DNA from 2 places in the Brachybacterium muris genome. Region 2 is predicted to be linked to the other one. Evidence: predicted binding sites of a transcription regulator. Region 2 holds the regulator's gene; the other holds the start of a gene.
What was found. The regulator HspR, encoded in region 2, represses chaperone genes until heat shock. The targets are predictions, from matches to a motif close to AAGTTGAGTCNNNNNGACTCAACTT.
Positions count from the first base shown of each region.

Region 1: the regulator HspR is predicted to act here: its motif matches at 10,087-10,111, upstream of JOD52_RS15345 (Hsp20/alpha crystallin family protein).

Region 1 covers NZ_JAFBCB010000001.1:3,297,053-3,311,544, reverse strand. The annotation lists gene JOD52_RS17635 (YhgE/Pip domain-containing protein) at 1-2,625, opposite strand, end outside; gene gluQRS (tRNA glutamyl-Q(34) synthetase GluQRS) at 2,802-3,716, opposite strand; gene JOD52_RS15375 (hypothetical protein) at 4,062-4,856, opposite strand; gene JOD52_RS15370 (HIT domain-containing protein) at 5,103-5,468, opposite strand; gene JOD52_RS15365 (peptidylprolyl isomerase) at 5,609-6,145, shown strand; gene JOD52_RS15360 (winged helix DNA-binding domain-containing protein) at 6,277-7,434, shown strand; gene JOD52_RS15355 (rhomboid family intramembrane serine protease) at 7,593-8,516, shown strand; gene JOD52_RS15350 (pyroglutamyl-peptidase I) at 9,160-9,792, opposite strand; gene JOD52_RS15345 (Hsp20/alpha crystallin family protein) at 10,211-10,690, shown strand; gene JOD52_RS15340 (GNAT family N-acetyltransferase) at 10,803-11,561, shown strand; gene JOD52_RS15335 (hypothetical protein) at 11,654-11,890, opposite strand; gene JOD52_RS15330 (Hsp20/alpha crystallin family protein) at 12,074-12,565, shown strand; gene JOD52_RS15325 (GNAT family N-acetyltransferase) at 12,672-13,427, shown strand; gene JOD52_RS15320 (glutamine amidotransferase) at 13,591-14,334, shown strand; gene JOD52_RS15315 (GH25 family lysozyme) at 14,344-14,492, shown strand, end outside.
Region 2 covers NZ_JAFBCB010000001.1:1,051,391-1,065,882, forward strand. The annotation lists gene JOD52_RS04850 (nucleotide exchange factor GrpE) at 1-12, shown strand, start outside; gene JOD52_RS04855 (DnaJ C-terminal domain-containing protein) at 141-1,187, shown strand; gene JOD52_RS04860 (heat shock protein transcriptional repressor HspR) at 1,243-1,680, shown strand; gene JOD52_RS04865 (glycosyltransferase family 4 protein) at 1,677-2,726, opposite strand; gene JOD52_RS17690 (VTT domain-containing protein) at 2,734-3,435, opposite strand; gene JOD52_RS04875 (glycosyltransferase) at 3,432-4,679, opposite strand; gene JOD52_RS04880 (YbhB/YbcL family Raf kinase inhibitor-like protein) at 4,879-5,361, opposite strand; gene JOD52_RS04885 (carboxylate--amine ligase) at 5,438-6,712, shown strand; gene cuyB (cysteate racemase) at 6,709-7,479, shown strand; gene JOD52_RS04895 (carboxylate--amine ligase) at 7,519-8,805, opposite strand; gene JOD52_RS04900 (glycoside hydrolase family 13 protein) at 8,920-10,653, opposite strand; gene JOD52_RS04905 (glycoside hydrolase family 13 protein) at 10,702-12,705, opposite strand; gene JOD52_RS04910 (sugar ABC transporter permease) at 12,809-13,726, opposite strand; gene JOD52_RS04915 (ABC transporter permease subunit) at 13,740-14,492, opposite strand, start outside.

The DNA.
Region 1 (14,492 bases), 2.2 Mb from region 2:
GAAGTCCATCTGCACCGGGTCAGAAGCGGTGGCGGCGATCGCGGAGCTCTGCTCGTCGGTGTACGAAGGCACTTCGTCCTTGGCGTCCTCGAGGCCGTCTCGCAGGTCAGCGGAACCGTCGGCCAGCTCCCCGGCGCCTTCGTTGAGGGTCTCTGCTCCCTGGGACAGCTCCCGAGCCCCGTCGTCCACGGCGCCGGCGCCGTCGGCGAGCTCGGCGGCGCCGGAAGCGAGTCGACCGGAGCCGTCGGCCAGCTGCTGGGCGCCGTCCTGAGCGGTGCGGACCCCGTCGGCCAGGCGGTCCGCACCCGAATAGAGTTCGCGCGCACCCGAGGCCAGATCGTCGGCGCCGGAGCGGGCGGTGCTCACCCCGTCGGTGTACCGGCCGACGCCGCCGGCCAGCTCGTTGGCGCCGTCGCGAGCGGTGCCGGAGGCGGTGGCCAGACGATCCGCACCGCTGGCGACCTGCTGGGCACCGGCGTCGAGGCGGTGCACATCCTGCGCACCGCGCTGGAGGGTGGCCAAGGTGCCCGGCATCGCCTCGGCCGCCGCGCGGGCCTGCCCTGTGAGTTCCGCGGCCAGGTCGCGCGCTGTGGGGCTGCTCTGCCCGTCGCCGGGCGAGGGGGGCTCGAGCGCGGAAGCCAGGGAGGAGTCAAGGGAGGAGGCGTCGGCGGCGAGGGTCCCGGTGGAGCCGGCGATACCGGCGGTGGCGTCGGCGATGGCGGACGTGGTGCCCACCAGGCCGTCCAGGTAGGTGGAGGTGCGGTCCGCTGCTTCCGTCATGCCCGAGGCGGTCTCGGCGATCGAGGTGGACTTCTGGGAGGCGGTGGACGCGGCGTCATCGGCGGCGGTCGCATCGGCAGAAGCGCTCGCGGCATCGTCCCGCACCTGCTGCGAGGTGCCCGTGATGCGCTCCAGCTCCGCGCACAGTGCCGGGACGTTCGAGGCAGCGGACGGCTCCGCTGCGGGGGTGCCCGCCGGGTCGGTGGCCGGATCGGCGGAGGGCTCGGCGGGTGCTTCCGGGTTGCTGCAGTACGTGGTGGCCAGGTCGTCCACCGATTCGGTGTACGAGCGGGTGCCCGATGACGACGCCGCAGCACTGTCGGCGGCGGTCGCGGTGGCGGTCTTGGCATCCTGGACGGCGGTATCGAGGGCAGAGGCGTCCTCCCCGATGCTCGCGGCACCCTCCTTGAGGGTGGTCGCGTCAGTGGACCTGTCCGCTGTCTCCGAGGCGAGGGCCTGCGCGTCCGCGTCCACCGCGGTGGCATCCGCGTCCAGAGCGGTCGCCGCGGAGGAGAGGGCGCCGGCGTCGGCCCCCACAGGCTGGTCCAGGCCATTGGATCGGGCCTCCGCTGCGCCCTGGAGGGCGTCGATCGCGGCGATCAGGTCGTCGCTGGTGGCCTGCACGCTCTCGGTGGTGACTCCGAGCTCCTCGGCCCTGTCCTGTGCCGCGCGGACGGTGTCATCCAGCTGCCGGGTGCCGTCCGCGACCTGATCAGCGCCGTCGGCGAGGGAAGAGGCACCCTCGGCGAGCTGGTCCGTGCCATCGGCGAGCTGCTGGGCCCCGGAGCGCAGCGGCTGGCCCGCGCGGTCCAGGGTCGCCAGGCCACCGCTGAGCTGGTCCGCGCCCGCGCTGAGTGAGGCGGTGCCGTCACGGAGGGTGACCGCACCGTCGCTGAGCTGATCCAGCCCTACCACTAGGTCGAGGGCGCCCTCGTGAAGGGTTGAGGTCCCGGCGGCGAGGTCGTCCGCGCCGGAGGAGAGCTGCCCGGTGCCGTCCACCAGCTCTCCCGCGCCGTTGACCAGATCGCCGGTGCCGTCGGAGAGCTGCGCGGCACCGTCAGCCAGGTCGGTGGCGCCGTCAGCGGCGTCGGCGATCCCGCTGTGGATGGAGGTGAAGCCCACGTAGATGCCGTCCAGGTACTGCTCCAGCACGGTGGAGCGCAAGGAGTCGGTCAGGGCCTGACCGACGGACTTGGTGAAGTTGCCGCCGACGTAGTTCACGGCGTCGTTGGTGGTGACGGTGAGCATGGCCGGAGCAGCCTGGGCGGCTTGCTCCGGGTCACTGCCCAGGGCGGCGATGTTCGAGGAGAAGTCGGAGGGGATCTCCACCGTGGCGCCGTAGGTGCCGTCCTCCAGGCCGCGACGGGCCTGGGCCGGAGAGACCTCCACGAAGTGGAAGACGGTCTCCTCGTCGATCTCGAGCAGGGACTCGGTGAACTCGGCCCCCACGTCGATGGTGGTGGGCTCACCTCCGGCAGGGGTGAACGACGCCTGCTGGTCCTGGTTCACCACGGCTGCGGTGATCTGGTCGAGACTGTGGGCGGGGTCCCGGAAGGACCATGTCATGTTGCCGGAGTAGATCACCGGCACCAGCGCCAGACCCAGCACGAACACAGCTGCGATCGGCTTCTTCCACTCCCGGGGCAGCAGGGCTGCTGCGCCGCGCGCTGTGGCGGAGGTGCCTCGGCCGACGGCGTGGGCAATGGCGGAGACGCCTCGGCCGACGGCATGGACAACGGTGCTGATGCCGTCGCCGAGAGCACGGGCCGCCGAACGGAGCGCCGTGGTCAGGCCACGTGCCGCCATTGTCAGCACGGCCAGGAAGAAGCGCAGGATTCGCATCATGAGCCGAAACGATACATTCGTGTACCGAGTTGCGGTATTACTCCGTGGTAGGTGTGGCGCGGTAGACGAAGGTCCCGTGGTGCGCGAGGCATGGCCCCGTGGGGCGAGACGCATGGTGGCGTGGCCGGGAGCTGGGGGGTCGCGGGGGAGTGGGGTCGCGGGGAACTGGGGTTTCGTCAGTCCTTCAGGTCCACCACCCACGGCTCACGGGGCAGGCTCTGCGGGGCCCATCGCTCCAGCACGTCCGCGGCGGTGCGGCAGCCGGGAAGGCCCAGTGAGTCACCGATCCGCTCCACCACGTCGGCCGCGCTCTCGCCCCGCGCCAGGCGGTCGCGCAGTGTCACCGCGCCGTCCCGCTTGGCCAGGCGGGCCCCGTCCCTGTTCACCGCGAGAGGCACGTGCGCGTAGGTGGGCTCGGGCAGCCCCAGCAGGTGCGCGAGGTAGGCCTGGCGGGGGGCGGAGGTGAGCAGGTCATCGGCGCGGGTCACCTGGTCCACCCCGGCTGCGGCATCATCCACCACCACGGCGAGGTTGTACGCCACCACCCCGTCGCCGCGGCGCAACACCAGATCGTCCACCGCCGCAGTGACCTGTCCGGCCCACAGGTCGGTGACGGCCCACTCATCCACTTCGGCACGCAGGCGGAGCGCCGGTTCGCGTCGCAGCTCGCGCATCTTCTCCCGGCCCGCCTCCCGCTCGTCGTCCGTGAGGTCGCGGCAGGTGCCGGGGTAAGCCCCGGGAGGGGAGTGCGGGGCACTGGGGGCATCGAGGATCTCGCGACGCGTGCAGTAGCACTCGTACACGCCACCGGCGGCCTCGAGCTGCTCGATCGCCGCTTCGTGCGCCTCACCGCGCTCGGACTGCCGCACCACCTCGCCGTCCCAGTCGATGCCGAGGGCCGCGAGGTCCTCCAGCTGGCGTGCCTCGGAACCCTCCTTCACCCGGTCCAGGTCCTCCACGCGCAGGTGGAAGCGACGGTGCGTGCGGCGGGCCAGGGCCCAGGCCAGGATCGCGGTGCGCAGGTTCCCCAGGTGCAGGTCACCGGAGGAGGCGGGGGCGTAGCGGCCGGCACCCGCGGGATGGGGGGTCATGGGCGGACCCGTCGGCATGGAGGGCTGTTCCGGAGGTGGGGCGGGGGCGTCGGGCATGCACGCCAGTCTAGGAAGCCCGGCCCCCGTCCTAGCGAGACGTGGATTCTGGGGCATATCTCGACGAATACCCCTCAAAGCACGCGTCTCGACAGTGAGGGCCGGTTCGGAGAGAGGCTTGTGTGACGGTGAGGGCCGGTTCGGACAGAGGCTTGTGTGGCTTGTGAGGCGATGCGGGCCAGATCGGGCATGGGACCCGGCCTCGGGCATGAGAACGGCGCGGCGACCACCCTCCGAGGAGGGGGCCGCCGCGCCGGTCGTGTCTAGCTGTGTTCCCAGCCGGTGGGATCAGGCGTCGCCGCGGTGGTTGCCGCGCTTCTCGCCGTCGACCTCACCGTTGGTCTTGCTCTCATCGAGGTCCGACTCGACCTTGATGGTCTTCGGCTCGACGTCGGAGGAGCGGTCCTCACCCTTCAGGGACTGGGCCACGTCACCGGCATCGGCCGAGCCGACGGTGTCGGACACGGTCGAGGAGTCGGTCTCGGTGGAGGCCGAGGCGGGGTAGTGCGCGCGGGCGAAGTCGGCCGGCGGGGCCCAGGGGTCCTCCACCGGACGGGTCTTCTGCCAGGCCACGTACCCGGCGGCGGCACCGGCCGCGGCCAGGCCCAGGACCAGCAGGACCTTGCCCGCGCTGCCCTTCTTCTTCTGCGGGGTGGGGGTGAGCACAGCGGCGCGGATGTCCGCCTGGCCCTTGTCCAGCTCCGCACGGGCAGCGTCGATCGCGGCGCGCAGCACGTTGTTCGTGGTGCTGGCAGTGCGACGGGCGCGGGGGTAGTAGTCGTCCTGCACGTCGTGCATGAACTTGTCGGCGCGGGGGCCGACGGTGGCGGTCAGGCCGGCGATCTTGTCGCCCTGGTGACGCAGCTTGTCCTCCACGGTGGGGAGGTACTGGTCGACCAGGCCCTTGCCGCGGCTGCGGGCCTCGCGAGCGCCCTCGGACACGACCGGTCCGATGGTCGCGGCGAGCTTCTGCAGCTCGATCAGGGCCTTCTCGGCCTGCTGCTGGGTGGAGCCGGCAGCAGCCGCGGTCTTCTTGGCCTGCTTCTTGGCCTTCTTGGTCTCCCGCTTGGTGGTCAACGCCATGAGGGGTTCCCCTTTCGGTCGTATCCGCCGGATCGGGCCGACGGCGGTCCCTGGAGCACCGCCTCCCGTGAGGAGCCGGCTATCCGTGTGGCACAACTCTAGCGCGCCCCACCGACATCGTTCCCAGCCGAGCGGTTCGTCACGGGAAGAAGGCGCGGGGAGAGGATGCCCGCTGCTGGTCGGTCGGAAGGGGCCGCCCGCCCGCGATGAGCTGCGTTGGACCGGACGGGAGGCGCGCGCCGCAGGTCAGGAGCTGCGGTCCAGGGGCGAGCCCGCGTGCACATGGATATGGAGGTGCTTGGAGTCCTGGTACTCGCCCAGGTTCGTCAGGACCCCCGCCTTGCCCTCACGTGCCACCACGTCGGCCGCCACCTGCTGGACCACCGCGAGCAGTCTCGCGGCGAGCGCCTGGTCCTCCAGGGTGAGCAGGGACTCCACGTGGCGCTTGGGGACCACGACGATGTGCACCGGCCAGAAGGGGCGGGTGTGGCGGAAGGCCAGCACCTCCTCGTCCTCGTGGACCACCTCGATGGGCTGCCGCCTGGGGATCGCGACGTCGCAGTAGAAGTCCTGGCCGTCGTAGTAGCCCGTGGATCCCGTGGGAAGACTCATGGATCCAGACTAGGGCGAGGGTCGGTCGGAGCAGAGGGCCTGGCGGGTCCACGGGCACGGTGGGCACCATGGATTCAGCCCTGGGCGAGGCGCGCCGGGGCCCTCGGCTGCGTGTCGGGGCCGTGTGCGAGGATGACCGCATGTTCGCAACTCTGCACACCAACCATGGGGACATCCGCCTGGAGCTGTTCCCCGACCACGCCCCCAAGACCGTCGAGAACTTCGTGGGCCTCGCCGAGGGCACCCGCGAGTTCTCCGACCCCGAGAGCGGCCAGAAGGTCACCCGCCCCTTCTACGACGGCGTGATCTTCCACCGCGTGATCTCCGGCTTCATGATCCAGGGCGGTGACCCCCTGGGCACCGGCACCGGCGGTCCCGGCTACAACTTCGACGACGAGATCTCCGAGAAGAACTTCAACGAGCCCTACGTGCTCGCGATGGCCAACGCCGGCAAGCGCATGAACGCCATCACCGGCCGCCCCTCCGGCACCAACGGCTCCCAGTTCTTCATCACCGTGGGCCCCACCCCGCACCTGCAGGGCAAGCACACCGTGTTCGGTGTCGTGGCCGATGAGGACTCCAAGAAGGTCGTCGACGAGATCGGCGCCACCAAGACCGACATGCGCGACCGTCCCCTCGAGGACGTCGTCATCCAGTCGGTCAGCATCGAGCGCTGACCAGCGCCCACCCGGCCCAGCGCGCCCTGACCAGGGCCGACGGCCAATGACGACACCGCGTCGCTGACGCGGCACAGCGCCCCACCCCGGAGCAGTCCTCCGCGGTGGGGCGCTGTCGTTACGCTCCTCCCATGACCCAGCGCCACCTCGCCGGAGCCCGCATCCTCGCCCAGGGCCTCGTCGGTCCCGTGCAGTTCGCGACGCCGCTGGAGGCGGCGCGGGCCTTCGGCGCCCACCAGGGGCAGGACCTCCCTGGTGTCCTCGCCTCTCTGGCCCTGCGCACCGGTGGCGACCTCACCCGGGTGTTCGCCGCCCTGGACAGCGGGCTGATCGTGCGCGGCTACCCGATGCGCGGCACCGTGTTCGTGGTGGCGGCCGACACCCTTGCCTGGCTCACCGAGCTGTGCGCCGACGGCCCGGTGCGCTCGGCCATCGGGCGCCGCGCTGGCCTGGGCCTGGAGGAGGAGCACTTCACCACCGCCCGTCGGGTGCTCGAGGACCTTGCGGGCGAGCACTCCGAGGCCGGCTATGGGGAGGGCGTGCTGCGCTCCGAGCTGATGGCCGCCTGGCAGGACGCGGGCCTCGCCACCGACGGCGGACGCGGCTACCACGTGCTCACCCACCTGATCTCCACCGGTGTCGCGGCGTACGGGCCCTGGCGCGACGAGGGCGAGACGGCGGTGGTGCTGGCCGAGCAGTGGCTGCCCCACGGCTCCGACCTCGAGGGCACCTTCGGCGGTGACCGCACCGCGGCGATCGCCGAGCTCGCCCTGCGCTACTTCACCACCCACGGTCCCGCGAGCGTGCGCGACCTGGCCTGGTGGTCGAAGCTGCCGATGGGGCGCATCCGTGAGGCGCTGCCGCAGGTGGAGGATCAGCTCGAGAGCGGTTGGGCCGATGCCGCCGGTGCACTCCATGCCGATGCCGCTGCGGCGAGGGGCGGCGACGGGGAGCAGCTGTGGTTCCGGCCGGGTCTCGCCGATGAGTACGCCGAGCGCCAGAAGGAGACCATGGCCGAGCTGCTGCTGCCCGGGTTCGACGAACTGGTGCTGGGCTACCGCGACCGTCTGTTCCTGATGGACCCCGAGCGCCACCAGGCCCTGGTGCCGGGCAACAACGGGGTGTTCAAGCGGGCCGCGATCCGTCGTGGCGAGGTGGTGGGCACCTGGGGTCGCAGTGGTGGCGCAGGGAAGCGGAAGCTGGCGCTGCAGGAGCTCGCGGACGTGAGCGATGCCCAGCGGCGCCGCTTCGAGAAGCTGTTCCGGGCCTTCCCCTACACGGTGGTCTGAGCGCCGGTGCACGGCGCCGCGAGTGCCTGCACACGGTGGCGTGTGCGCCGGGATGAGCGTGAGCCAGGTCCGGTGCGGGCGTCGGCCAGGCCCGGTGCGGGGCGTGAGCTCGCGCGGGCGGGGCCCTGGCCTCAGGGCCGTCGTGTAGGAATGACCCCATGAATCGCCCCACCTACGGCTACAGCGCCCAGGACGCCCCGGAGCCGCAGGGCCAGCCCGTCTGCCCCCGCCATCCGGACACCATCAGCTACGTGCGCTGCAAGCGGTGCGACCGACCCGCCTGCCCCCAGTGCCAGCGGCCCACCCAGGTGGGCGTGCTGTGCGTGGACTGCGAGAAGGACATCGCCCGCCAGCAGGCCAGCACCCGGCCCCGCAACGCGATGGGTGCCTCCATGGGTGGGCGCACCCCCTACGTGACGTACACGCTGATGGCCCTGTGTGTGGCGGCGTTCCTGGGGCAGATGCTGGTGCCGGGGATCGTCGAGCAGCTGGGTCTGTTCGCCCCGTTCCGCGCGATCGCGATGCCGTGGACGTTCCTCACCGCCGGGTTCCTGCACGGTGGGCTGCTGCACCTGGCACTGAACATGTGGGCGCTGTGGATCGTGGGCCAGTACGTCGAGCAGACCATGGGTCATGCCCGCTACGCCGGGCTGTACCTGGCCTCCGTGCTGGGTGGCCACACCGCCGTGTACCTGCTGGCGAACCCCCTGTCCCTGGAGTGGACCACCGCCACCCTCGGCGCGAGCGGCGGCGTGTTCGGCCTGTTCGGCGCCATGTTCATCGTGAACCGGCGGATGGGCGGCCAGAGCGCCCAGATCCTGGTGCTGATCGGCCTGAACCTGGTGATCACCTTCACCGTCCCCAACATCTCCTGGCAGGGGCACCTGGGCGGCCTGGTGGTGGGAACGGCGCTGGCCGCAGCCATGTTCGCGATGCGTCCGAAGGTTAAGGCCGGGGATGACCGGCAGGCTGCGGCCAGGCGCTCCGCACTGATCCACTCGCTCCTGATCGCAGGCGCGGTGCTGATCTGCATCGGCGCGGTGATGATCAAGTACATGACGCTGCCGTCGCTGTTCTTCTGAGCCGCCCCAGAGCTCCCAGGTACTCGCAGGTTCCCGGTTACTCGCAAGTTCCCAGTCACTCGCAGGCTCCCGGTTACTCGCAAGTTCCCAGGTACTCGCAGGTTCCCGGTTACTCGCAAGTCCCCGGTTACTCGCAGGTATGGAGCGTGAGGTGTCGGAATGGGACGCCCATTCCGACACCTCACGCTCCATACCTATCGGTAGCTAGGGGGTCACGAGATGGGGAACGGGATGAGGCCAGCCAGGGGGACCAGATGGGGTGGCGGAATGAGGGACAGTCAGGGGGGCCAGGGGCGCGAGGAGCCAGCGGCAGCGGCGCCAGCGGCTTCGGGGCGGGGAATGACAACGGTGTGACTATCCCCAGCCGTGGACAAGATTGTGGATAACTCGGGATGCGCGGGGGATTTCACGATCTTGCTGTGGACAACTGTGGTGTCGATGTGGACAGCCGGTGGTCGCAAGGGAGCAACTCGGGCTCCTCGCCATGGCCTCGCCCCCCGGAGTCCGGCTGAGATCAGCACCCCAAGAGAGTCCCCGGGCGAGCGACCTGCGGAACTACAAGGCTGTCATTCATCCCCAACTGTGGACAACTCTGTGGATAAATCAGGTTTGGGGGCGGCCCAGCTCTTTGCGAGGGCCCGGCTCAGTGCTCCGCGCCGCCGGCCACCGGGGCGTCCTGCTGTGTGGACAGGGCCGTGAGCACCATCCGCGCCAGTGCCCGGGCCGATTCCTCCACCGGCAGCTCCTCCGCGGCGGGGACGTGCACGAAGCCGCCACGGATCCCCGCCAGGCCCTGTTCGGTCGCCAGCAGGTGCTGCAGCAGGTAGAACACGTCGTTGCACACATAGGTGCCGGCTGTCTGCGACACCGACCCCGGGACCGGTGGCTCCTCGCCGAGGGCGGCGACCATCGCCTTCACCGGCAGCGTCGAGAAGTAGCCGACGGGCCCGGCATCGACCACGGGCTGGTCGACCGGGCTCTCGCCTGCGTTGTCAGGGATTCGGGCATCGCGCACATTGATTGCCACCCGCTCCGGAGTGACCCCCGTACGGCCGGCGGCGAGACCCGTGGCCACGACCAGGCGCGGGCGGTGCTCGCGTACGGCCGCAGCCAGCTGCTGGCCCGCGGTGCCGAACTCGACGGGCAGCTCCAGGATCTGGGTTGCCACGCCCTGCCCACGCAGTTCCCGGGCCGCGAGCTGGACGGCCTGCCAGGACTCGTTGAGCGGGGCCCCGCCGAAGGGAGCGAAACCCGAGAGCAGCACGTCGATCGTCATGGCCCCACGGTAGGTGCGCGGGGCGGCCGGGCAGGGTCGACGCTCCGGATCGTCGATCAGTGTTCACCGCGAAGGGGCAGACAGTGCAGGCCGTCTGCGCCATGCTGGGGGAGGGGCGGACCGGGCCCTGCTTCCCTGGGACTTGCTTGCCCGGGGGACTAGCTTCCCTGGGGCTTGCGTCCCTGGGACCTGGGGAGGAGCGGGCGGGGGAGTGCTGCTCGCCGATGGGTCCCTCCCCCTGTCCCGGCCGGACGAGGCAGGCTGCACCCCGTCCTGCGCCTCTGTGGCACAGCAGACATGAGTCCGGTAGGCTCAACTCTGGAATAGGGGCGGCAGGCGCCGCGTTGTCCTGCATGTCAGCAGGGAGCCACCGGCCCCCACCGCTCGATCCGCACATCCGTACTGCAGGAGGTACACCATGGCTCGCAGCTTCACCCCGTTCCAGGAAGTGGACCGCTTCTTCTCCGACCTCACCCGCACGCCCGCCTCGGTGGGCATGCCGATGGATCTGTACCGCGACGGCGACCGCTTCGTGGCCGAGATCGACCTGCCCGGCGTGGACCCGGCCAGCGTCGACGTGGACGTCGAGGACCGCACCCTCACCGTCCGTGCCGAGCGCAAGCCGGCCTCCGCGAGCGACGCCGACCGTGCATGGCTCACCCGTGAGCGTCCCACCGGCACCTTCGCCCGCCAGCTCACCCTGGGCAGCCGGGTGTCCTTGGACCGGATCCAGGCCGAGTACTCCGACGGCGTCCTGCGCCTGACCATCCCGATGGCCGAGGAGGCCAAGCCGCGCAAGATCAACGTGGCCCACTCCGAGCGCTCCACCGCCGTCGGCTCCGGATCCGGGACCTCGACCGACGAGAACCGCACCATCGAGGGCGACGTCCAGGCCTGATCGGCCCCGGACCCGATCGGGACATCCCTGATCGCCCCCTCACTCGCGCCCCCTGCGTCCTCCCGATGCAGGGGGCGCGTCCATGCGCGGGGACGGCCGATACCCTTGCCCGGTGAGCCCCACCACCCCTCCGCCAGCCTCCGGCACCCGTGAGATCGACACCGCTGTGGTCGACACCGCTCCGAGCGACACCGCTCCGAGCGACACCGCTGTGGTCGACACCGCCCTGGTGGACGCCTACCCGCCCTTCGGGCTGCGCATCAGCGCCGGGGACCTCACCCTGCGCCCCCTACGGGATGCGGACCTGCCCGCCTACACCGCGCTGCTGCGCCGGCCCGTCTTCGCCGACATGAGCTCGGACCAGGTGTTCCCCTGGTACGACATGGATCCCGAGCAGCGAGTGTCGAGTGCCGTGCAGTTCCAGTGGCACCTGCGCTCGAAGGTGCGCCCCGAGGGCTGGGCGATCTCCTTCGGGATCTTCCTGGGCGAGCAGCTGATCGGTATGCAGGACCTGATCGCCTCCCACTTCGCCGTGCGCGGCGTGGTGAGCTCCGGCTCCTGGCTCACCCTGGACCAGCAGGGCAAGGGCCACGGGAAGCTCATGCGCCAGGCCGTGCTGGTGCTGGCCTTCGACCACCTGAGCGCCCGCCGCGCCGAGACCAGCGCCGTCGTGAGCAACGGACCGTCCTGCGGTGTCTCCCGCGCCTGCGGATACCGCGAGGACGGCCTCGAGGTGATCGAGGAGAACGGCCGCGCCAAGACCGTGCAGCGCTTCAGCCTCACCCCCGAGCAATTCCGTCGGCCTCGGGTCGAGGTCGGGGTCGAGGGCCTCACCGATGCCCTGCGCGCGCGGCTCGGCGCACAGGGCTGACCCGGCGGCCAAGCGCTCGCCGCGGGATGCGGTCCAGCCTGCCACCGCCGGATGCGGCCCAGCCGGTCAGCGTGGGATCCGACCCGGGCCGGTCACTGCGGGGCGCGCACCCGCTCCGGCATGGTGAACGCGGCCGACGGGGTGAGGAACTGCCCGGTCTCGATGAGGCCGGTGCAGGCCAGGTCCCCGTCCGTCGGCTGATCTGGTGAGGCCGGTTCCAGTCGCGCCAGGATCGGCTCCGCCCACGTCCCATAGCCCGAGTCGCCCCAGGCCATGAGCTCTACCGCCTGCAGCGACGGGTCGATGGGGTCAGAGCTGACCTGCTTCACGGCGAGCTCGACAGCGCCGGTGGCAGGATCGGTCGAAGCCCCGTCACCGCCGCCCAGATTTCTCCGCCCCGGGAGCAGACAGGAAGGGCCGTCTGTGCCATGCTGGGTGACAGGGGTGCCGGCGGGCTACCAGCCACCGGCCCCACCGCTCGATCCGCACATCCGTACTGCAGGAGGTACACCATGGCTCGCAGCTTCCCCCCGTTCCAGGAAGTGGACCGCTTCTTCTCCGACCTCACCCGCACGCCCGCCTCGGTGGGCATGCCGATGGATCTGTACCGCGACGGCGACCGCTTCGTGGCCGAGATCGACCTGCCCGGCGTGGACCCGGCCAGCGTCGACGTGGACGTCGAGGACCGCACCCTCACCGTCCGTGCCGAGCGCAAGCCGGCCTCCGCGAGCGACGCCGACCGTGCATGGCTCACCCGTGAGCGTCCCACCGGCACCTTCGCCCGCCAGCTCACCCTGGGCAGCCGGGTGTCCTTGGACCGGATCCAGGCCGAGTACTCCGACGGCGTCCTGCGCCTGACCATCCCGATGGCCGAGGAGGCCAAGCCGCGCAAGATCAACGTGGCCCACTCCGAGCGCTCCACCGCCGTCGGCTCCGGTAGCGGCAACAGCATTACCGCCGGTTCCGACACCGACCGCACCGTCGAGGGTGACTCGCAGTCCTGACCGGCATGCGGCCCTGACGCGCGCCCCCTGTGTCCTCCGGGATACAGGGGGCGCTAGTGCGTCCCGGAGCAGGAGGCACGGACCGGGCCATCGGTACGCTGGCTCGGTGACCACCTCCCCGCCTCCGTCGGCCGACGAGCCGACCATGTCGACCGACGACGCACTGATCTCGGACGACGCACTGATCTCGGACGCCGCACTGATCTCGGACGCCGCACTGATCGATGCCTACCCGCCCTTCGGTCTGCGGATCACCGCCGGCCCCCTCACCCTGCGCCCCCTGCGCGATGCGGACCTGCCTGCGTACACCGCCCTGCTGCGCCGGCCCGTGTTCGCGGACATGACCTCGGACCAGGTGTTCCCCTGGTACGACGTGGACCCCGAGCAGCGGGTGGCGAACTCCGTGCAGTTCCAGTGGCATCTGCGCGCCGAGCTCCGCGCAGAGGGCTGGGTGATCTCCTTCGGGATCTTCCTGGGCGATCAGCTGATCGGCATGCAGGACCTGAGTGCCTCCCACTTCGCGGTGCGCCGCGTGGTGGGATCCGGATCGTGGCTCACCCTGGACCAGCAGGGCCAGGGCTACGGGAAGCTCATGCGCCAGGCCGTGCTGGTGCTGGCCTTCGACCACCTCGGAGCCGAGCGCGCCGAGACCAGTGCCGTGGTGGGCAACGGCCCCTCCTGCGGCGTCTCCCGCGCCTGCGGCTACCGCGAGGACGGCCTCGAGGTGATCGAGGAGAACGGGAAGGCCAAGACCACGCAGCGCTTCAGCCTCACCCCCGAGTCCTTCCGCCGCCCCGAGGTGAGGGTCGAGGTCGAGGGGCTCACCGACGCCCTGCGCACCCGCCTCGGCGCGAACAGCTGAACCCGCCCCCCAAGACCTGGGCTCCCGGCCTGCACTCCCGACCTGCGTATCCGGCCGGTGGGCTCGGCGGTCGCGGGCTCGGCGGGATCGGTCGCGGTGCCTGGGATGCTGGCGGTGGGGGGCACGGGCATTCTCCTTGGTCGCGTGGCCGTAGCATTCTCGCGTGAAACCGTTCCTGCTGCTCACCACCCGACCCGAGGACGACGTGGCCCGCGCCGAGGCCGCCTCCTTCCAGCGCTTCAGCGAGCTCGACCACGCCGACCTGCAGTGGATCCGCCTGGAGCGGGAGGACGCCCCCCGCATCCGCGCCGAGGAGATCTCCGGGATCTACCTCGGTGGCAGCCCCTTCACCGTCTCGGACCCGGTGGAGTCCAAGAGCGCCCAGCAGATCCACGCCGAGAAGGCCCTCACCGAGGTGCTGGACCAGGTGATGGAGCAGGACATCCCCTTCCTGGGCGCCTGCTACGGCATCGGGGTGCTGGGAACCCACGCCGGAGCCACCATCGACCGCACCCACGGCGAACCCCTCGGGGCCGTGCCCATCACCCTCACCGAGGCCGGCAGGGAGGACCCGGTGGTCGTGGAGGCCGGCCTGCCGGAGGTGTTCACGGGCCTGGTGGGCCACAAGGAGGCCGTCACCGCGCTGCCCGCGCACGCCACCGTGCTGGCCACCGGCGAGCAGTGCCCGGTGCAGATGTTCCGCGTGGGCACCAAGCAGTACGCCACCCAGTTCCACCCCGAGATGGACGTGCCCGCGGTGATGGAGCGCGCCCGTGCCTACCGCGACCACGGCTACTTCGACCCCGGCGAGATGGAGGACATCTTCGCGCTGCTGGGACGCCGCACCGCGGATCTGCCGCCCCATCTGCTGCGCGCCTTCGCGACCGTGCACGCCCGCGGCAGGTAGTGTCCGCTCGTGCCCCGTTTCACCCGTGAGCAGGTCCGACGCCGCCAGCGCATCGCCGTGGCCGCCCTCGCGCTCGTACTGCTGCTGGTGATCGGCGGCTGCACCGCCCTGGTGGCGAACCTGGCAGGTGGCGGGGACACACCGCGCCGGGCCGACGA
Region 2 (14,492 bases):
GGGCCTGCCTGAACCCGCAGGACCAGTAGTTACAGCAGTACCCCGGTGCGGGCCCGTCGGCCGATGACCGGCCGGCGGGCCCGCACCACCCCACAGACTTCTCATCATTTCCCTGACGCTCCCGGAAGGAGGCGCTCCACATGTCCGGACAGGACTGGCTCGACAAGGACTTCTACAAGGTCCTCGGCGTCTCGAAGGACGCGAGCGCGGAGGACATCAAGAAGGCCTACCGCAAGAAGGCGAAGAAGCTCCACCCCGACCGCCACACCGGTGACAAGAACGCCGAGGAGCAGTTCAAGCAGGTGGGCGAGGCCTATGCGGTGCTCAACGACGCCGAGCAGCGCCAGCAGTACGACGCGATCCGCGCCATGGGCTCCGGTGGCGCCCGCTTCGCCGCAGGCCCCGGCGGCCCGGGCGGTGCCGGTGGTGCCGGCTTCGACGACATCTTCTCCGCCATGTTCGGCGGTGGCCAGGGCGGCTTCAGCGGAGCCCGAGGCGGCCGTCCCGGCGGTTTCAACCCTGCCGGCGGCGGGCCCGAGCCCGACCTCGACGACCTGCTGCGCATGTTCGGCCAGCAGGGCGGCGCGCCCGGCGGCGGTTTCGGCGGCGGCTTCGGCGGAGGGCGTGGCCCTCGCCCCAGCGCCGGCCAGGACATCGATGCCCGCACGAAGATCAGCTTCCGCCAGGCGGCCCTGGGCACCGAGGTGCGCCTGAACGTGGACGGCCGCACCGTCACCACCCGCATCCCCGCCGGTGTGCACGACGGCCAGAGGATCCGCCTGCGCGGCAAGGGCCATCCCGGCCACGGCGGCGCACCGGCCGGTGACCTCATGCTCACCCTCGATGTGGAGCCCCACCCCGTGTGGAGCGCCGACGGTGCCGACCTGCGCATCACCGTGCCCGTGTCCTTCGACGAGGCCGTGCTGGGCGCCACACTCACCGTGCCGCTGCTGGACGGCGGCACCGTGAAGGTGAAGGTGCCGGCCGGCACCCCGAGCGGACGCACCCTGCGGGTGCGCGGCAAGGGCCTGGTGACCAAGAAGCGCACCGGGGACCTCAAGGTCACCGTAGAGGTGGCCGTCCCCACGCACGTGGAGGGCAAGGCCCGCCAGGCCGTCGAGGACCTGCGCGACGCGCTCGCCGACGAGGACCCCCGCGCCGGACTCTTCGAGGCAGCCGCCCGCTGACCAGCATTTCCCCCCGCCCCGTAGACCCGGAGCGCCATCACGAGAGGAGATCGCCATGAGCCCGCACCGCATCGACGACCGCGCACCCGTGTTCGTGATCTCCGTGGCCGCGGAGCTCTCCGGGATGCACCCCCAGACCCTGCGGCAGTACGACCGCATCGGCCTGGTCTCGCCCCGCCGCACCGCTGGTCGCGGGCGCCGCTACAGCGCCCGCGACATCGCCCAGCTGCGCGAGGTGCAGCGTCTCTCCCAGGAGGAGGGCATCAACCTCGCCGGCATCAAGCGCATCCTCGCCCTGCAGGACGAGGTCAGCGCACTGAATGAACAAGTGGAGACGGTGAAGGCCGCCCTCCAGGAGATGGTGGCCCGGCCCGGCTCGCGCGTGTTCTCCGCCGACCGCTCCGGCCGCGTCACCCCTCTGCGCCGTGGGGAGCGACCCCAGCGCTCCGACGGCGGAGCGCTGGTGCTGTGGCGTCCCGAGCGACGGCGCTAGCCTTTCCTCTGCACGCCCTCGGCCCGGTAGATCCCCGCCAGGCGCTCGGCGACCCGGCCCAGGTCCACATCCTCCGCGGCGGCGCGGCCGGCTGCGGTGAGGTCCGCGAGGTCCCCTGAGAGCAGGGCACCCAGTTTCTCCCGCACCGCGGCGGGGAAGGCGGGACCGTCGCCCGGCACCATGTGGGTGACCTCGCCGTCCGGCAGCCAGTCGTGGTAGATCGGGATGTCCCGCAGCAGCACCGGTGCCCCGCAGGCCAGGGCCTCCAGCAGCACGATCCCCTCGGTCTCCTCCTTGGTGAGGAAGCAGAAAGCGTCGCAGCCCGCGTACGCGTCCCGCAGCACCTCGGCGCTGACGTACCCCGGGAACAGGCAGTTGCTCGGGGCCGAGGCGATCGCGGCGGCCACGTCGTTGGTGATCAGTCGCGGGTCGGTGCGGCCGTACCAGACGAAGGTGACACCGGGCATCTGCCGGGCGACCTCCACCCAGTCCAGGATCCCCTTGCGCACCATCTGGATGCCCACGCTCATCACCACGCGGGTGTCGGCAGGCAAGCCCAGGGACGTGCGGAGGCGATCGCGCGCCGAGGGGTCGGGGCGGAAGTACGAGGTGTCCACGCCGTTGGAGAGAACGTGGATGCGGCGCCTGATCCCGTACTTGGGCTGGGAGACCAGGCTGCGGGAGTAGTCGGTGGGGGTGATGACCGCGTCGCCGCGGCGGTACAGCAGCGCGATCCAGCGGCGGAACAGCGGTGCGATGCGGTTCGCGCCGGTGAAGGAGTCCCGGAAGTCCTCCTCGGTGGAGTGCGCCCACATCAGCACCGGCCGCCGTCGCAGCCGCGCCCACCACGACAGCAGCAGGGTGTCGGGGAACGGGGTGTTCAGGTGCATCACGTCGAAGGGACGTAGCGGGGAGGTGACCACCTCGTGCCCCAGGGAGCGCACGATCTGCTCCTGGTGGCGGATGGCGGCGCCGATCCCGGACTGCCCGGCGATCCGGGACAGCCCGCGCGGCATCAGCACCCGAAGGGGACGTCTGGTCGTCATCGCCCGGTCACCAGGGGAGGAACTTCAGCAGCACGGCGCTGACCCCCAGCCCGTAGGTGATCAGGGCCCAGGGCTTGCAGGTGAGGATGATCAGCACGTAGGTGCGCCACGTCATGCGGGTGGTGCCGGCCAGGTAGCACAACAGGTCGTCCGGAGCCACGGGCAGGGCGATCGCAGTGGCGAACAGCCGCGTGAAGTGCGGGCTGCGGGTCCATCCCAGGGCCTTCTCCACGGCCTTGGCGGAGAACATCCGCTCGATCAGGTCCAAGCCCAGGTGGCGGGCGATAGTGAAGTTCAGCAGGGACCCGGCGCACACCGCGAGGTAGTTGTACACGGTGCCCTCGACGGGGCCGAACAGGACCGGACCGGCCACCACCAGCAGCCCGCCCGGGACCACCGGGAAGATCACCGAGGCCATCGAGACCACCAGGAACGCCACCGGACCCCAGGCGCCCAGGCCGTCGATGAAGCCCTGCAGGTTCTCCAGGGAGCGCAGCACGCCGGCCTGCCAGCCCCACCTCACCAGGCCGATGCTCACGGCCAGGCCCAGCAGGGGGGAGAGGCGGGCCGCGATGCGCAGGGGGTCGCGACGGCGCTCCGGGCGGGCCGTCGCGTCGACGGCAGGGGCGGGGGCAGGGGAGAGCGTGGCGCGGTCCTTGCGGATCACGGGGCACGGTGGCTGCTTCACGACGATGTCGGCGGTGCTCACGCCGGCACGACCTGGCGCGAGAGGATCCGGGGGGTGCGACGGGTGCGGGTCTGCCGGTACACCTCGAGCACGGCCTGGCCGAACTCGCGGGCGCCGCAGGTGTCACGAGCGTGCTCCACCGCCGCGCCCGACATGGCCTCGCGGGAGATGTCGTCGTCCAGGAGCTGGTCCAGGCGCAGGCGGAACTCCTCGGTGCCCTCGACCTGCCAACCGGTCACCCCATCGATCACCACGGGGGCGAGCGAGGGGTCGCGGCGGCACAGCAGCGGCAGCCCGCAGGCCAGCGCCTCGATGAAGGTCAGGCCCTGGGTCTCGCTGAGGGAGGCGCTGACGAACACGTCGCCGATCCGGTACCAGCGCTGCACCTCCTGGGGATCGACCACGCCGGTGAACCGCACCCGCTCGGCGATGCCCAGCTCCACGGCCCTGTGCACCAGCTCCTCGCGGTAGGGGCCGTCGCCCACCAGCACCAGCACCACGTCCTCACGGCCGGCGGCCGCGAGGTTCTCCAGGACCTCGTCGAGGTTCTTCTCCTTGGCCAGGCGGCACACGGAGATCAGCACCCGCTGATCGGGGCGCACCCCGATCGAGGCGCGCAGGGCGGCGGCATCGGCCCGCTCCTCGGCAGTGGTGGCCGGGCGGAAGCGCTGCAGGTCCAGGCCCGTGGGGACCACGTGGATGGGGCGGCGCACCTTGTAGGAGCGCAGCAGCCTGGAGACCTTCTCGGTGGGGACGATCACCGCATCGGTGCCCTCCAGCAGGCGGCGGGAGAAGGTGGCGACCACCTTGCGGCCCACGGTGCGGCTGGGGGAGTAGTAGTGGGTGTAGTCCTCGTAGATGGTGTGATAAGTGTGCACCAGGGAAACCCCGAGGGTGCGGGCGATGCGGCGGGCCCACACATGGGTGGAGAACTCGCACTGGGAGTGGACCACGTCGGGCTGCCACTGCAGGATCTCGGCCAGCACGTGCTTGTTCGCGGGCATGCCGATCCGGGCGTGGTCGTACACCAGCTGCGCCGAGAGCGAACCGATGTGGTACACGCCGTCCTCGCTCCAGGTGCGCATGCCGCCGGAGAGGGTGAGCACGCGGACCTCGCAGCCCAGGGCCTCCAGTTCGCGCCGCAGGGTGCTCACGGACGCCACCACGCCGTTGACCACGGGCTCCCACCAGTCGGTGGTCAGCAGCACGCGCAGGGGTCGCTCGGGACGGGGGACGTTCCGCTCCAGAGGGCGGGGCCTCAACATGTTCACAGCTCGAGCATCCCAGCCGCCGGTGCCCGGCGCGTCAGACGGAAGGACGGACTCCATCAGACCTCGGTCTGATACGGGTCCCGACCTTCTACGACCTGCTCTCCATGCCTTCATGTCACCGAGACTACGGTCCCGGGCACGGAGGCACGACGGGGCACGCCCGCCGTGTCATGGAGAGTTACCCCCTTGTACGTCAGTCGGATACCTGGTAGGTGGCTGTGAGGGAGGCGGAGCCCAGCTGCTGGGTGAAGATCGCGAAGCGGGTGCCCACGTGCGGATCCGCCGGGTCTGCCTCCAACGACTCCACCGGCAGCGCGTGCACGGTGAACACGTAGCGGTGGGCGGGACCGGCCGGCGGGTTCGGGCCGTCGTAGCCCTGGCGACCGAAGTCGTTGGTGGCCTGCTTGAGGGAATCGTCCTCGCGGGCCACCCCGGCGGGCAGGGAGGTGGTGGTGGCCGGCAGGTCCCAGGCCACCCAGTGCCAGAAGCCCGAGCCGGTGGGGGCATCGGGGTCGTAGCAGGTCACGGCGAAGCTGCGGGTGCCCTCGGGGGCACCGGACCAGGAGAGGTCCGGGGAGACGGAGGAGCCGTCCTGCTCCGGTGCGAGGTGCTTCCCGGAGACGACGGAGCCGTCGGGGAGTGCGGACGAGGTCAGGGTGAAGGTGTTCTCGCTCATGATCCCCAGGGTAGGCAGGTGCCCCGGACGTGTCGAGGCAGGGGAGGTGAGGGCCTGCCTCGATACACTGACGCGCATGTCTGCCCAGAACTCCGTCCCCGCGTTCGTCCCCGTCGTGGTGGGCGGGGACATCGGTGCCTACTCCCTGGCCCGCGCCTTCCACGAGGCCTACGGCATCCGCTCCGTGGTGATCTCCCGCCTCGAGGGCTGGCACATCTCCCGGTCCGCACTGATCGAGAACGTGCGCTGCACGGACCCGTTCGATCCTGCCCAGCTCGCCCCCGTGCTGCAGTCCGTCGCTGCCGCCCGCCCCGGCGTGCGCCTGATGCTGCTGGGATCGGCCGACGCCACCGTGAAGGCGATCATCCGGGTGCGCGACGAGATGGACGTGCTGGATGAGCGCTGGGTGGTGCCCTACGTGGACCTGGCCACCTTCCGTGCCGCCACCGAGAAGCAGAACTTCACCGAGCTGTGCGAGCGCCTGGGCGTGGACCATCCCCGCACCCGCATCGTGGACCTTTCCGCCGAGGTGAGCGACGACCTCGACGTTCCGTTCGCGTACCCGGTGATCGCCAAGCCCGCCGAGGTCTCCGAGTGGAAGAAGGCTCAGTTCCCCGGCAAGCAGAAGGTGCACACCGTGGGCAGCCGCGAGGAGCTGCTGGCGCTGCTGCGCACCATCCGGGAGGCCGGTTACCGCGAGAGCATCATCGTCCAGGACCGCATCCCCGGCGACGACCAGAACATGCGGATCCTGACCTGCTACTGCGATGCCGCCTCACGCGTGCGTTTCGCCTCCTGGGGCCGCACCCTGCTGGAGGAGCACACCCCCGGTGCGATCGGGAACCCTGCAGCGATCATCACCGGGGTGAACGAGGAGATGGTGGCCCAGGCCCAGAAGCTCTGCAAGGAACTGGGCTGGGTGGGCTACGCCAACTTCGACCTCAAGTACGACCCCCGCGACGGTCGCACCAAGTTCTTCGAGCTGAACCCGCGCCTGGGCCGCTCCAATTACTACGTCACCGCCGGCGGCCACAACCCGGTGCGCTGGTACGTGGACGAGCACCTCGGTGGGGGACTGCCCGCGGTACCGGCCGGCGAGGCACCCGAGATCGTCCAGCACCAGGAGGAGACCCTCTACACGGTGGTGCCGGTGGCCCTGGTCAAGAAGTACACCACCCTGCCGGAGGCGAATGAGCAGCTGCGCCGGGTGCTGAAGTCCGGCCGGGTGCGCAACCCGCTGTTCTACCGCGGGGTGGAGAAGGACCCCAAGCGCCTGGGCTACTCCGTGGCCGCGATGGTGAACTACGTGCGCAAGTTCCGCCGGCACTACCACCCCGAGGCCCAGGCGTGACGCGGCCCGACGCCACGGGCGGGCAGCTGGACCCCGCCAGCTGGACGTCGCCCGTGGTGGGCGTGCTGGGCGGGCTGGGGCCCGCCGCGACCGCCGTGTTCCTGGACCTCCTGGTGCGGGCCACCGACGCCGGCACCGACCAGGAGCACCTGGACCTGCTGGTGTCCCAGCACTCCAGCACCCCCGACCGCACTGCCCGGATCCTGGATCCCACCGCCGCCGACCCCGGCCCGGTGATCGCCCGGGACGCCGTGATGCTGGAGCGCGCCGGTGCCCGATTGCTGGTTCTTCCGTGCAACACCGCCCACCACTTCGTCCAGGGTGTGCGCGAGGCCACCACCATCGACTTCGTGAGCATCGTGGAGGCGACCGCCGAGGTCGCTGCGCGCCGGGTCGCAGGCAGCGGCCGGCCGGTCGCGGTGTTCGCCACCGAGGGCAACATCCGTGCCGAGGTGTACCAGCACGCCCTCGCCGAGCACGGGGCGGAGGCCCTGGTGCCCGACCGAGGCCTCCAGGACCAGATCAACACGCTGATCTACGAGCAGGTCAAGGCCAACCGGCCGGTGGACCGCGACCTCTTCGAACGCTGCATCCGCGCCGCCGGGGAGGCAGGGGCCGGCACCGTGGTGCTGGGCTGCACCGAGCTGTCGGTGATCTACGACCAGCACGGCTTCCGTGGCGACGACCGCCTGGTGGACTCCCTCAGCGTCCTGGCCGAGCAGACCGTGCTGGCAGCCGGGAAGGGCCTCGCGCCCGCCTTCCGCTGAGCGGAGGACGGGGGCGCGGAGGACGCGTATCGGCAGGACTCAGAACCCGGTGGCCGAGGGCTTCGGGTAGTGCTTGCGGAACTTCCGCACGTGGTTCAGGCGCACCGCCTGGGCATAGCCCCTCATCCACAGGCCCTCGGCAGGGTAGTCCCAGGGGTTCACGGTGCGACGGCGCGCCACCTCGCGCAGCTGTGCGCGCTGGGCCGGGTCCAGCACGTAGCGGCGCAGGAGCCAGGTGGGAACGATCGAGTAGAGGATCGAGGGCAGGCCCACCACCGGCGTCGGGGTGCGGCCGTGGATCGCGTCCTCCACCATGAAGCGGGCCACGTTGGCCCCGGCCCCGGTGACGTAGTAGTTGTTCCGGCCGATCCGCGGGTTGATCTCCAGGAAGCGCTGCGAGCGGTCCCTCGGGTCCTCCTTGATGTCCACGTTGGCGAAGCCCACATAGCCGGTGGCATCCAGCAGGATGCGGGCCTGCTCGAGCTGCTCGGGGAAGTCCTTCGTGATCATCGCAGCGGGACGCCCCAGGGCCTCGGGGGTGTGCTCCTCCAGCAGCACGGTGGCACTGGCCAGCAGGGACACGGTGCCGCGGGCGTCCCGGTACGCGGTGATCGACCGCATGGCGGTGTCGTCACCCGGGATCAGCTCCTGCAGCACGAAGCGGTCGCGGAACCCTGACGTGTGCAGCCGGTCCAGCAGGTCCTTCAGCTCGGTGCGGTCCTGGAGGAAGTACACCTTCTTCTTGCCGGGCATGCGGATCTGGGCATGCGGGCCGCCGACGGCGGGCTTGGCCACCACCGGGAAGTCGAAGGGGAGCTCGCCCACGGTGGGCAGCTGCCCGGCGCGGAAGTCCACCACCACCGTCTCGGGGATCGAGATCCGGTGCTGCTGGCACAGTTCGGCGAAGCTCGCCTTGTCCGCCAGGAGGTTCACCGTGGGCAGGTCCGGCACCCGGATCAGGTAGTGCTCACCGAGCACCTCGGCATGGCGGGCGATGAACTCCACGTGGGCGTCGTTGTTGCACAGCAGCAGGGCGGGCCTGCCGGCGGGCCGGGCACCGGCGATCTCCAGCAGCGCCGCCAGTCGTCCCTCGTCGCCACCGGCCGAGGGCTCGTGGACGGTGCAGGTGATCGAGCGGTGCATGGGGGCCGGGGCATTGGCCGCCACCACGGTCGAGACCACCCCGTACTCCTCGTGGAACGCCCGGGTGAGGGCATAGATGCCCAGCCCGGAGCCGATCATGACGACATCGAAACCGGGGTCGGGGGTGTGCCCGGCAGAGGGACCGGTGCGACGGGGACGAGGCATGCGGAGGGGACGGACCATGGAGATCTCCTTGGCGCGCCCGGGAGCGCGCTCGTGACGAGGGGGCGACCGGGGCCGCCGTGACGGACAGGCGGGCTCCGGCCGCTGTTCAGCGTAGCGAAGCGGTGGGCGTGATCAGAGCCGGACACGCAGCCATGCGGCGGCGTCGGCGGGCAGCCGACCGTCCTGCACGGCGGACGAGGCCAGGAGCACCGGGGCAGGGCGGTCCCCACCTGCCGGGCCGGGAAGCGTGGACAGCTGAACGGGCTGCGCGGTGGTGTTGACCACCACGATCACCTCGCCGTGCTGCACCGCCAGCACGCCCTCGGGGACTCCGTCGACGAAGGTCACCTCGTCACCCGGGCGGTGGGCTCCCAGGCGCAGCTCACGGCGCAGGCGCAGCGCCTCGCGGTACAGCTCCAGGGTGGAACCGGCCACGCCTCGCTGACGGTCCGCGGCGAGCTCGCCGAACACTACCGGCTGCGGCAGCCAGCTGTTCCCGGTGGGGGAGAAGCCGTACGCGGGGGCATCGCCTTCCCAGGGGATCGGCACCCGGCACCCGTCGCGCCCCGGGACGCCGGCGCGCTTGTGGGCCGGGTCCTCGCGCAGCTCGTCGGGGATATCGGCCACCTCCGGCAGCCCCAGCTCCTCGCCCTGGTACAGGTAGGCCGAGCCCGGCAGGGCCAGCATGAGGAGGGTCGCTGCACGGGCGCGGGCCAGGCCCAGCTCGGCATCGGGGTGCTCATCGCGCGAGAGGCCCTCGCCGAAGCGGTGCTCCGGGCCGAAGCCGTAGCGGGTGGCGTGGCGGATCACATCATGGTTGGACAGCACCCAGGTGGTGGGGGCGCCCACCTCATCGGCCAGACGCAGGGGCTCCGCGATCGCGTGGCGGAACGCGTCCACGTCCCAGCGGGACTGCAGGTAGCCGAAGTTGAACACCTGGTGCATCTCGTCGGGACGCACGTACTTGGGCATCGAGGGCTCGGGGATCCAGGCCTCGCCCACCATCATCCGGTCCCCGGGGTACTCGTCCAGGATCGCGCGCCACTCGCGGTAGATGGCGTGCACACCGTCGTTGTCGAAGTAGACGGGCACCTCGCCCTGGGGGACCACCGCCATGCCCTCGGAGTCCACCGGCGAGTCGGGCAGACCCTCGGGCTTGACCATGCCGTGGGCGACGTCCACGCGGAAGCCGTCGGCCCCGCGGTCCAGCCAGAACCGCAGCACGCCGGCGAACAGCTCATGCACGGCAGGGTTCTCCCAGTTGAAGTCCGGCTGGGTGGTGTCGAACAGGTGCAGGTACCACTGTCCCGGGGTGCCGTCGGCCTCGGTGACGCGGGTCCAGGCATCGCCGTGGAAGATCGACTGCCAGTTGTTCGGGGGCAGCTCCCCGTCCTGCCCGCGGCCCTCGCGGAACATGTACATGTCCCGCTCAGGTGAGCCGGGGGCCGCCTCCAGTGCCTTCTGGAACAGGACGTGCTCGCTGGAGGAGTGGTTGGGGACGATGTCCACGATCACCTTCAGGCCCAGCTCATGGGCGCGGGCGATGAGCGCGTCGGCGTCGGCGAGGGTGCCGAAGCGGGGGTCCACGTCCTCGTAGTCGGCCACGTCGTAGCCGCCGTCGTTCTGCGGGGAGGTGTAGAAGGGGGACAGCCAGATCGCGTCGGCCCCCAGCTCGGCGATGTGCTCCAGGCGGGCGGTGATGCCGGGCAGGTCGCCCATGCCGTCGCCGTCGCTGTCGGCGAAGGAGCGGGGGTAGACCTGGTACACGACGGCGTCGCGCCACCACTGCTGGTGGGCGGCGTCCTGCGAGGGCGCGTCGGTCGTGGTCGAGTTCTGGGCGGTGCTGCTCAGGGCGGTGATGTTCATGGGGTCCTCCTGCGCGGGGCTCGGGGTGGGGAGTGTTGTCGGGGGGTGTCAGCTGCGGGGCAGCAGGGTGAGGGTGGCGCCGGGGCCGTCGGCGGCCAGCGTGATCGCAGGCCCGGTCCCCGGGCCGGGTCTCGCGGTGGTGGCTGCGGCACGGGCGGGGCCGACGGCGGCCAGCGGTGCGGGCTCGCCCACCGGTGGCAGGGACGCCACGTCGAGCTCGACGGGGTCGTGCGCGGCACGGGCCAGGTGCACCAGCACATCGCCATCGGGGTGCGTGCGGCTGAACACGAGGGCATCGGTCCCCATGTGCAGCCACTGCATGCCGCCGCGGCGCAGGGCCGCGTGGGTGCGGCGCAGGCCCAGCACTTCCCGCAGCACCGGCAGCACGGCCGCATCGATCTCCTGCTCGATCGCGGTGGTGGCCTCGAGGTCCTCGCCGCGATCCAGTCTCCCGATGGCCTCCCACGGCATGGGGGTGCGGGAGTGCTCCCCGGTCCGGCCCTGCAGCCCCAGCTCGTCACCGGCGAACACGGTGGGCACGCCCGGCAGGGAGGCCAGGGCCGCCAGCGCCACCAGGTGCGCCTCGCGGCTGCCCACCACGGTGCGGGTGCGGGGGGTGTCGTGGCTGGAGAGCTGGTTCTGGGAATGCAGCCGGGAGGGCCAGGGCAGGTGTGCGTTGTAGTCGCGCAGGGAGCGGGCCGCGGCGTGGCCGGGGATCCGGGGCGTGGTCATCGGCAGGCCCAGCCAGTTCAGCTCGGAGCCGGCCGGGGACAGCCACGCCCACAGGGGCCGGGTGAAGCCGGTGTAGTTCATGGTGCCGTGCCAGCCGTCGCCGGCCAGGTCACCGGAGGCGTCGTGCCCGTGCTCGGCCAGCAGCCAGGTGTCGATCCCGGTGCTGCCTCCCACCTCGCGCATGGTGGCGCGGATGGTGCGGGCCACCTCGTGGGTGAGGTCCTCGGCGCCGTTGCGACCGGTCATGTTGGCCACGTCGATGCGCCAGCCGTCCGCGAGGAACGGGGCGGCCAGGTAACGGCCGACGATGCTGCCGGGGCCCTCCAGCAGCCGCTTCCGCAGGTCGGGGGAGGAGTGCTCGAGGGAGGGCAGGGACGGCACCCCGATCCAGCAGCGGTACCGGTGGGGGTGCTCGGTGAAGGAGTAGAAGCCGGCCTCGACGCTGGTGGGATCGGCCTGCGCGGTGCAGAACCACTCGTGACCCGCGCCGGTGTGATTGGTGGTCAGGTCCAGCATCAACCGCATACCGCGCTCGTGCAGGGCCTCGGACAGGCGCACCAGGGCCTCGTCCCCGCCCAGCAGCGGGTCCACCCGGTCGAAGGTGCTCGCGTCGTAGCGGTGCGCGGATCCGGCGGGGAACACGGGGGTCAGGTACAGCACGTCGGCCCCGAGGGAGGCGATGTGGTCCAGGTGCTCGACCACCCCGTCCAGGTCCCCGCCGTACAGCTGCTCGCCGTTGACGAAGCCGTCCACCGACGGCGTCTCCTCCCAGACCATCGGCCGCGCCCATGAGGGGAGACCGATAGGGGCGTAGCGGCCCTGGTCGTCCACCGGCGCCTCGGAGGAGCGCGCGAAGCGGTCGGGGAACACCTGGTACACGATCGCGTCATCCACCCAGTCGGGGGCCGGCTCGTGGGTCACCAGGCGGAAATCGGTCGCGTCTCCCACGTCCCAGGGGACGATCCCGGCGGCGGTGAGCCAGGCGTAGCCGGGGACGTCATGCTCGCCCGAGCCTGCCGCATCCTCCCCGATCAGGCAGAAGCGGTACGGCTGGACGGGGTTGGCGACCTGGACGGAGGTGGTCCACCAGGTGCCGCCGGGCAGCTCGGGGCCGGGCTCCAGGGTGGCGGTGGAGATCTCCCCGTCCACCAGGGTGCGCAGGGCCACGGTCCGCAGGGGCCAGGTGCGCGGCACCCACACCCGCAGCTCCACCGTGTCACCCAGTGACCGGGGCGGGTGCGGGACGAACAGGGGGCCTGAGTCGTGCTGCGGCTGCTGGTGCAGGGGCACGCCCGTGGGGTCGGCGGCAGTGGAGCTCATGGGGTCCTTCGTAGGGGAAAAGCAGCGACCGGCGGGTCGAGAGGATCTCGGCCCACCGGTCGCGGCGATGCGGTCGGTCAGCAGGTGCTGGTCGGTGACTCGATCAGCCCTTGACGGCGCCGGCGGTGGAGCCGCCCACGATGTAGCGCTGCAGGAACTGGTACAGGATGATCACCGGCACCATGATCATCACGGAGCCGGCCGCGAACACGCCCAGGTTGTTGGAGCGGTTCTCGGACAGCAGGCCGTACAGGCCCACCGCGAGGGTCTTGTTCTCGTCACTGGTCAGGAAGATCGAGCCCAGCAGGAACTCCGAGAGCACGCCCACCAGGGACAGCAGCAGGGTGGTGGCCAGGATCGGCACCAGCGCCGGCAGCAGGATCCTGGTGAACACCTGCCAGTGGTTGGCGCCGTCGATGATCGCGGCCTCGTCCAGCTCCTTCGGCACGGTGTCGAAGAAGCCCTTGATCAGCCACACCTGGCCCAGCGAGCCGCCCAGCAGGATGATCAGGTAGCCGGGCACGGAGTCCAGGCCCAGCACCGGGATCACCTTGCCGAGGTCCGAGATCATCGTGTAGATCGCGATCATGGCCAGGATCGAGGGGAACATCATCACCAGCAGCAGCGACAGCAGGCCGAGGCGACGCCCGGCGAAGCGGAAGCGGCTGAAGGCGTAGGCGGCCATCACCGAGAGGAACACCTGCACGAACGCCACGGTGAAGCACACGATGATGGTGTTGAGGTACCAGCGCAGGAACGGCCCGCGCTCGCCGGTCAGCAGCGAGGTGTAGTGCCGCAGGCTGAACTCGGTGGGGATCAGGCTGGTGGCCGCCACCGTACCGGTGGGGTTCAGCGAGGCCGAGATGACGAACAGGATGGGGAACACCGCGAAGATCACCGCGAGGATGCCGACGATGTGACGCCAGCCGATCTCCGCGAACCAGCGGCCGAAGCTCATCCTGTGCTTGGGGGCCTGAGGAGCAGGAGTGCTCGACGTGGTCGAGGCAGCGGGTGCAGACATGGGGGCCATCTCCTCAGTTGACGTCTTCGAGAGCACGGGTGAAGCGGAACTGCACGGCCGCCAGGATGCCCGTCAGGACGAACAGCATCACGGACACGGCGGAGGCGAAGCCGAAGTCGGCTCCCGAGCCGCCGAAGGCGATGCGGTAGATCATCGAGATCAGGATGTCCGTGGAGCCGCGGGTGAACTCGCCCGGCTGGAAGGGACCGCCCTCGGTGAGCAGCTCGATCGCGTTGAAGTTGTTGAAGTTGAACGCGAAGGAGGCGACCAGCAGCGGGGCCACCGCCACCAGCAGCAGCGGCATCACCACCTTGACGGTGGCCTGGAAGCGGCTGGCACCGTCGATCTTGGCGGCCTCCAGCACGTCCCCGGGGATCGACTGCAGAGCACCGGTGGAGATGATGAACATGTAGGGGAAGCCCATCCACAGGTTCGTCAGCAGCACCGCCACCTTGGCCAGAGTGGGATCGCCGAACCAGTTGAGGTCGAGGTTCAGCATCTCGTTGATCAGGCCGAAGTCGCGGTTGTAGAAGTTCGACCACACCAGCAGGGCGATGAAGCCCGGCACGGCGTACGGCATCAGCAGGATCGAGCGGTACAGCCGGCGGCCCTTGAGCCGCTCGTCGTTGAGGATCAGTGCCAGGGCGAAGCCCAGGATGAAGGTGGACAGCACCGAACCGGCGGCGAACACCAGGGTCCAGGTGAAGGCACCCAGGAACTGCGAGGCGATGTTCGAGTCGGTGAACAGGCGCTCGTAGTTCTTCGT